Regions from separate parts of the Gracilibacillus thailandensis genome, predicted to be linked through region 3. Evidence: riboswitches for the same ligand, from Rfam matches in the RefSeq annotation. Region 3 holds a riboswitch; each other region holds the start of a gene.
What was found. Region 3 has a riboswitch for thiamine pyrophosphate ahead of tenA (thiaminase II). Riboswitches for the same ligand answer to the same signal wherever they lie in the genome.
Positions count from the first base shown of each region.

Region 1: it holds a riboswitch for thiamine pyrophosphate, as region 3 does, so the genes downstream of both, thiW (energy coupling factor transporter S component ThiW) here and tenA (thiaminase II) in region 3, are expected to answer to the same signal.
Region 2: it holds a riboswitch for thiamine pyrophosphate, as region 3 does, so the genes downstream of both, GH715_RS09130 (ABC transporter substrate-binding protein) here and tenA (thiaminase II) in region 3, are expected to answer to the same signal.

Region 1 is NZ_WJID01000001.1:66,124-68,399, forward strand. It holds gene GH715_RS00245 (ring-cleaving dioxygenase) at 36-1,007, opposite strand; TPP riboswitch at 1,127-1,241, shown strand; gene thiW (energy coupling factor transporter S component ThiW) at 1,321-1,821, shown strand; gene GH715_RS00255 (indolepyruvate ferredoxin oxidoreductase subunit alpha) at 1,910-2,149, opposite strand.
Region 2 is NZ_WJID01000024.1:19,982-22,257, forward strand. It holds gene GH715_RS09120 (DUF4362 domain-containing protein) at 1-235, shown strand, start outside; gene wrbA (NAD(P)H:quinone oxidoreductase) at 396-995, shown strand; TPP riboswitch at 1,096-1,206, shown strand; gene GH715_RS09130 (ABC transporter substrate-binding protein) at 1,287-2,261, shown strand.
Region 3 is NZ_WJID01000083.1:9,711-11,986, reverse strand. It holds gene thiD (bifunctional hydroxymethylpyrimidine kinase/phosphomethylpyrimidine kinase) at 1-447, opposite strand, end outside; gene tenA (thiaminase II) at 449-1,138, opposite strand; TPP riboswitch at 1,246-1,353, opposite strand; gene lepB (signal peptidase I) at 1,414-1,962, opposite strand; gene GH715_RS19040 (CynX/NimT family MFS transporter) at 2,162-2,276, shown strand, end outside.

The DNA.
Region 1 (2,276 bases), on a different contig from region 3:
CCATCGACTAATACTGATGAATGAGCTTAGAGTCACTAATCTATTTTTGTTTCTAAAGGAAGAAGATTGGCCTCGATTTCGTTTCGCTTATCTTCCAGAAATAGTGGCAAGGCAATGCTTTCCCCTAGGTGTTCAACTTTTTCATCTGTATCAAATCCTGGCCCATCTGTTGCCAATTCAATCAGTATACCATTAGGTTCACGAAAATATAACGATTGAAAATAATAGCGATCGACAAGCCCTGAGTTGGGCAATCGTTCCTTAGTAATTCTGTTATGCCATTTTTCAAGTTCTTGATAATCGGCTACACGAAATGCGACATGATGTACACTGCCCCTTCCAGGACGCTCCTTTTGTAATTCCGGACGAACTTCGATATGCACTTCTGCACCTGTACCACCTTCGCCTGTTTCAAATACTTGGATTTCTGCCTGTCCTTCAGGGTTAGGGTAAGCTCCAGTATGACGAAATCCGAGCACCTCTGTTAAAATTCTTTTCGTTGGTGCTAAATCTGGGACAGTAAATCGAACAGGTCCCAATCCCGTAATACCATACTCCTTTGGTACTGAACTTTTATCCCATACCTTACCTGCTGCTACCCCTTTGTTATTTTCGTCAGATACGAGAACTAGACGCTGTCCTTCATGGTCTTGAAAAGGTAATATTTTACGCCCGAATTTTTCTCCTATTCCGTCGTGGACAATATCATATTCGTCCAAGCGCTCTTCCCAATAATGTAACGCCTTATCACTAGCAACCCGTAATGAAGTATAAGATATACTATTATTACCTGGATACGTATGACCCGCATTCGTTATTTCAAAAAAGGTTAAATCTGTTCCAGGTCGTCCGATTTCATCTGCGTAAAATAAATGATACATACTTGGATCATCCTGATTTACTGTTTTTTTAACTAAGCGCATTCCTAAAATATTTGTATAAAAATGATAATTGTTTTTAGCACTAGCTGTAATAGCTGACACATGGTGGATTCCTTTGAGTTCCATAAGATGCCTCCTTCATTATTGTTAGAATCATTATAAACCTTTTACTATCTCGATTTCAAAGTAATGACATCTTGACAATTAGCCTTTTTTTGCTACAATCTTGGTAATTACATAAGTGTTATCACTACTAGGGGTGCTTGTTTTGTACAAGCTGAGAAAAAAGCATTTACAGCTTTTTAACTCTAAGAACCTGATCTGGTTTATACCAGCGTAGGGAAGTAGCTAAACTATTTGCATGGTATAGCCAGGTTCTGATTAGGAATCTGGTTTTTTTACTTAGTGATGCACTTTCTATTTTTATAGGAGGGTTTGCATGAATCGTACGTTATTATTAACCACTATGGCTGTTTTTATTGCGATCGGTACATTAGGTTCCCAATTTTTATGGTTCCCAACCGGAATTGCCAAAGCATATCCTGTGCAACATGCCGTTAATGTGATGGCAGCTGTAACTCTTGGTCCTGTTCCAGCTGTTATCATAGCTTTTACTATCGGACTTTTGCGAAATTTATTAGGAATAGGAACATTGCTTGCATTTCCAGGTGGTATGATTGGAGCATTATTTGCTGGTTATTTATTTCGATGGACGAGAAAAAAAGTCATGGCAGGATTAGGAGAAATAATCGGCACTGGTGTGATAGGTGCTTTATTATCTGTTCCATTTGCCAAAATATTGATGGGAAGTTCAGTTGGCGCTCTAGCATTTTTACCAGGATTCCTTGTTAGTAGCGTAACAGGAGCTATTATCGGCCTCTTGATTTTATCCAAAGTAAAACATACTACTTTGATGCACCAACCTGCTTCGAGTAAGTAAAAGTGAAAATGTTTAACTGGACTTTTTTAAGATCTGTTGCTTATCCGTTAAAAAAAGACAGCGACCACTTCCAAAATGGTCGCTGTCTTTAATCATTTGCAAAAAAGGCTTCTGCTTTTTCTAAATATAATTCTTGATCTGGAGTAAGATCATACTCCTCTTCAATTGCATCTACTGGGCATACTGCTTTACACGCTCCACAATCGATACAAATATCTGGATCTATATAAAATTGATCTGGTCCTTCAACAATACAGTCTACCGGACACACTGTTGTACATTCGCCAGATTTTTCTGTTTCACATGGTTCTGTTATTACAAATGCCATCTTGCATCCTCCTAGATGTTTATCAATCTGTTATTTACGATACATCATGTCCGACTAAAATTGCAAGTGTCCGATAAGAAAAAGCGCAAAGCGTCCGCTTAAAGCAAGAGCAAATCTAACAATTAGA
Region 2 (2,276 bases), on a different contig from region 3:
GGTGATCGTAGGTGAGGAGGTTGTATTAGATACAACTGACGAATCCGAAAAAGAGGAGATCATAACAAAAATACGGGAGGGTACTCCACAATCTGTAATGACGATGACCATGATGGCTCCAGAAGGGGAAATTATTTTATATGGTAAACAAGCAATCATTCATTTTGATTATCAGGAAGTAGGAAATGTGATCCGTTATAATACATTGGTTGAGACAGGCTTAACATTTGATTAAACATGGAGCGCATCACTCCATGTTTTTCTCAAATCATTTACCTTGAAACTGAGATAATTACGTGGTAAATTATAAAAGTCTCAGTTTCGAGATAAAATGCATAGATTTTATTAAACGGGGCAAACCAATAATATCTGATAAGAAAAGGAGTTTTATCAATATGGTAAAAGTAGCAGTAGTTTATTATAGTTCCACAGGTATAAACTATCAATTAGCAAACTGGGCAGCAGACGCAGTAAAAGAATCAGGAGCAGAAGTAAGAGTAGTACGAGTTGCTGAAACAGCACCAAAAGAAGCGATTGCTCAAAATCCTGGCTGGCAAAAGCACGTGGAAGAAACTAAAGATGTTCCTGTTGCAACAACAGAAGACTTAGAATGGGCAGATGCTATCATCTTCAGTACGCCAACTCGTTTTGGAAATGTTGCTTCCCAAATGAAGCAATTTATTGACACACAAGGTGGTCTATGGGTATCAGGTAAGACAGTTAACAAAGTAGTAAGTGCGATGACTTCAGCTTCTAATCCCCATGGTGGACAGGAAGCAACGGTGTTAAGTCTTTATACATCTATGATGCATTGGGGTGCTATCATCGTTCCTCCAGGGTATTCGAATGATTCCATTTTTGCAGCTGGCGGAAACCCTTATGGTACAAGTGTTACTCAAAGCCAGGAAGACGGCTCTATGGTCGAAAATGTTCAAGATGCGGTTAAACATCAGGCAAAACGTGTCGTTGAAGTAGCAAGTAAAATTCATGGATAATAATAAAAAAACGAATCTCTCTTATTAGAGGTTCGTTTTTTTAGTGGTCAAAACTTGAAGAAAAACACGAATTATGTCAAAGTAGAAGGTAGCAATATTATATGAAATGTAGGGGGACCGGTGTTGCCGGTTGAGACTGTATCCGTAAAGATGCTGACCCTTAGAACCTGATCTGGTTAGCACCAGCGTAGGGAACATATGAGATGAGATATCTATATGCGCCCTAGGCTATAAGTCTAGGGCGCTTTCTTATATGTTCCGCTAAAAAGATAAAAAATAGGGGGAGTCATTATGAAAAAAATTTTATTTGCCATAATAGGTATGTTTATACTTGCAGGTTGCGGGAATGAAGAAAGCACACCAGAAGAATTAGAAGAAGTTACCTTAGTATTAGATTGGACCCCCAACACTAATCATACCGGGCTGTATGTTGCGGAATCAAAAGAATATTTCGAAGATGAAGGATTAGATGTAGAAATTGTTATGCCAGGAGAAGCTGGAGCAGATCAAACTGTTGCTTCAGGTCAAGCGGAATTTGGCATCAGTTATCAAGAACAAGTAACAGAAGCTCGCACACAAGATATTCCACTCGTTTCGATTGCAGCAGTAATCCAACACAATACTTCCGGATTCGCCGCACCAGTGGAAAAAGAAATCACATCACCTGCAGATTTTGCCGGAAAAACGTATGGTGGTTGGGGTGCTCCTGTTGAATCGGCAGTTATTGATGCGTTAATGAAACAGGAAGATGCATCTGTCGAAGATGTTGATATCGTAAATATGGGTAATACCGACTTTTTCACAGCAGTAGAACGTGATGTAGATTTTGCTTGGATTTACTATGGCTGGACTGGAATCGAGGCAGAACTTCGAGGTAAGGAAATTGATATGATCTATCTTACGGACTATTCAGAAAAACTAGATTACTACACACCAGTTATTACCACAAATGAAGATATGATCGAAGAAAATCCAGAAACAATCAAAAAATTTATGGCTGCAGTTAGTCGCGGTTATCAGGATGCGATCGACAATCCAGAAGAAGCAGCTGACATTTTAATAGAAGCGCAACCAGATTTAGACGAAGAATTAGTACATGCTAGTCAGGAATGGATATCACCAAGATATCAAGATGATGCGGATAGATGGGGCGAACAATCAGAAGAAGTCTGGAGCAATTACGCAGAATTCATGTTCGAAAATGACCTACTAGAACGCGAGCTAGACGTTGATGCAGCATATACAAACGAATTTTTACCAGAATAATAATGGAGGGGTATG
Region 3 (2,276 bases):
GAAACCTACTAGAATTTCTGCTTCTGGTACATTTGGCGTCACCACTGTAGCATGCGGAATTAACGTATTGCGAATGACCTGTCTTGATTTCTCATCCATTAATGAATCACCACTTTTGGCCACCATAACCGGATCAATCACGTAAGGAATATTCGTATTTGCTAATTTTTTAGCTATTAATTCCATCATATCCACAGTAGCGATCATTCCTGTTTTCATTGCTTGTGGTGGAATATCCGTTAAAACGGCGTCTAATTGTTTCTCAATAAAATCAATGCTTAAATGCTGTACATCCTGAACACCTAGCGTGTTTTGCGCTACGACGGAAGTAATCACGCTCATTCCGTAAACTTCCTGTTCTTGGAATACTTTTAAATCCGCTTGAATTCCTGCACCACCCGAAGGATCTGTTCCAGCTATTGTGAGTGCTGACGCTACTTTATGCATGTTACTTCCCCTTTCCAGCTAATGAAAACGGCCATTCTTCTACCTGATAAGCCATTTCCCAGAATAAATACTCTAGCTGACAGCTTTTAATAAAAGCTAATTTAGCTTTCTGTTTCTCTTCTTCTCCCACTTGTTCTGCCCATTTATCTAAACGCTCACAAAGCTCCGTTGTCACTGATGCTGTATCTTCTTTGGCGTAAAATGTAATCCACTCATAAAAAGGATGTTCTTCCGTTGGTTGATACTTTTCTTTTAAGTAATGTCCGATCTCTAAATATGTCCAGGGGCAAGGTAACAATGCTGCGATTAATTCCCCTATACTTCCTTGTTGTGCGACACTTTTCATATGGGCTACATAATGATTTGCTGTCGGTGGCAAAGGGTATCCTTGCAACTCATCGTAACCAACGCCTGCGACCTGACATAAATTATGATGTGGATGAATTTCACTATTCAAGATAAAACCGATCTTTTCATAGAAATATGTCATGTCTTCTCTAGTGTTGCTTTTGGCGATGGCGATACCATAGATGTTCATAAACGCATTGAGATACTCAAAATCTGCTTTCACATAGTGAATGATCGCTTCTTTGTGCAAATTTCCTTCTCCAATTCCAACTACAAAAGGGTGTTCAAAGATACCTTGGTAAATATCATCTGCTGCTACACGCAATTCTTGACTAAATGTCATTTCTCCTGCCTCCAGAAAATATATATTTCCATAATAAAAAGCCGCTCGCGGGTAGCGGAGCGGCTTTTGAATAGTCCATATCAAAAATGAGGTGTATGTCGTTCACACACCATCCGACTCCACTTTCCTACGCTGGTGTTAACCAGTTCAGGTTCAAAGGGATCAAGAAATACATTCTTATCTCAGCTGCTCATGCAGCACCCCTAGCGGAATTTCTATTATGAAGTTATTACCAATAAAACACGGATACGCTAAATTGTCAAGTTTAGCCGTACCTATTTAATGATTCCAAATGATTCAATTGGCCATATACGCATTTTAACATCTCCAATAACAGCATCTTCATCTACAAAGCCAAATTCACGACTATCTTTACTAACTCTCCGATTATCACCTAAAACAAATATTTTCCCTTCAGGAACTTGTTCCTTACCAGTTAATTCTTTCAGTGTAAAATCATTTGTCAGCTTTTGACCATCAGACAGTGCTGCTTTGGAGTCATCAAGATACGTCTCTTCATAGAGCTTCCCATTAATATATAGGTTGTCATCTTTCATTTCGATCGTATCACCGGGAAAGCCTATTATTCTCTTAACATAATTATCATTTGAATCCGGTGCTTTGAAGGCAATTTCATCAAAACGATCGATACTGCTGATCTTACTCAAAATAATCCGGTCGCCATTTTCTAAATTCGGCATCATCGATTCGCCTTTCACAACGGAAGGAGTAATCAAAAAGTGCCGACACAGAAGCACAATAATAACAGCAACCAACAACGCCTTCAACCATGATAGTAATTCTTTAACGACCTTATTCTCCATTGTAGACCTTCTTTCATCATAGTTAACTTTCACTTGTGATTGATCCACGGTGCGAACCATCCATAAGACCCCCGCTAATGGAAGTCTTACTTTATGTATGTTATTCTATTATAATGCGAATTTTACTAATAGTTTCTTACTTATTTTAGCATATTTTGTATGACATTTGTTAATAAAAACATAGAAATAAGGTGAAAAAATGGAAAAAGGACCACACCTAACAAAAAAGCATTATACGATTCTTTTTATCATTGGTATTATTCTGTTAGCCTTTAATTTAAGACCCGCAATCACTTCAGTTGGTCCTATCATCG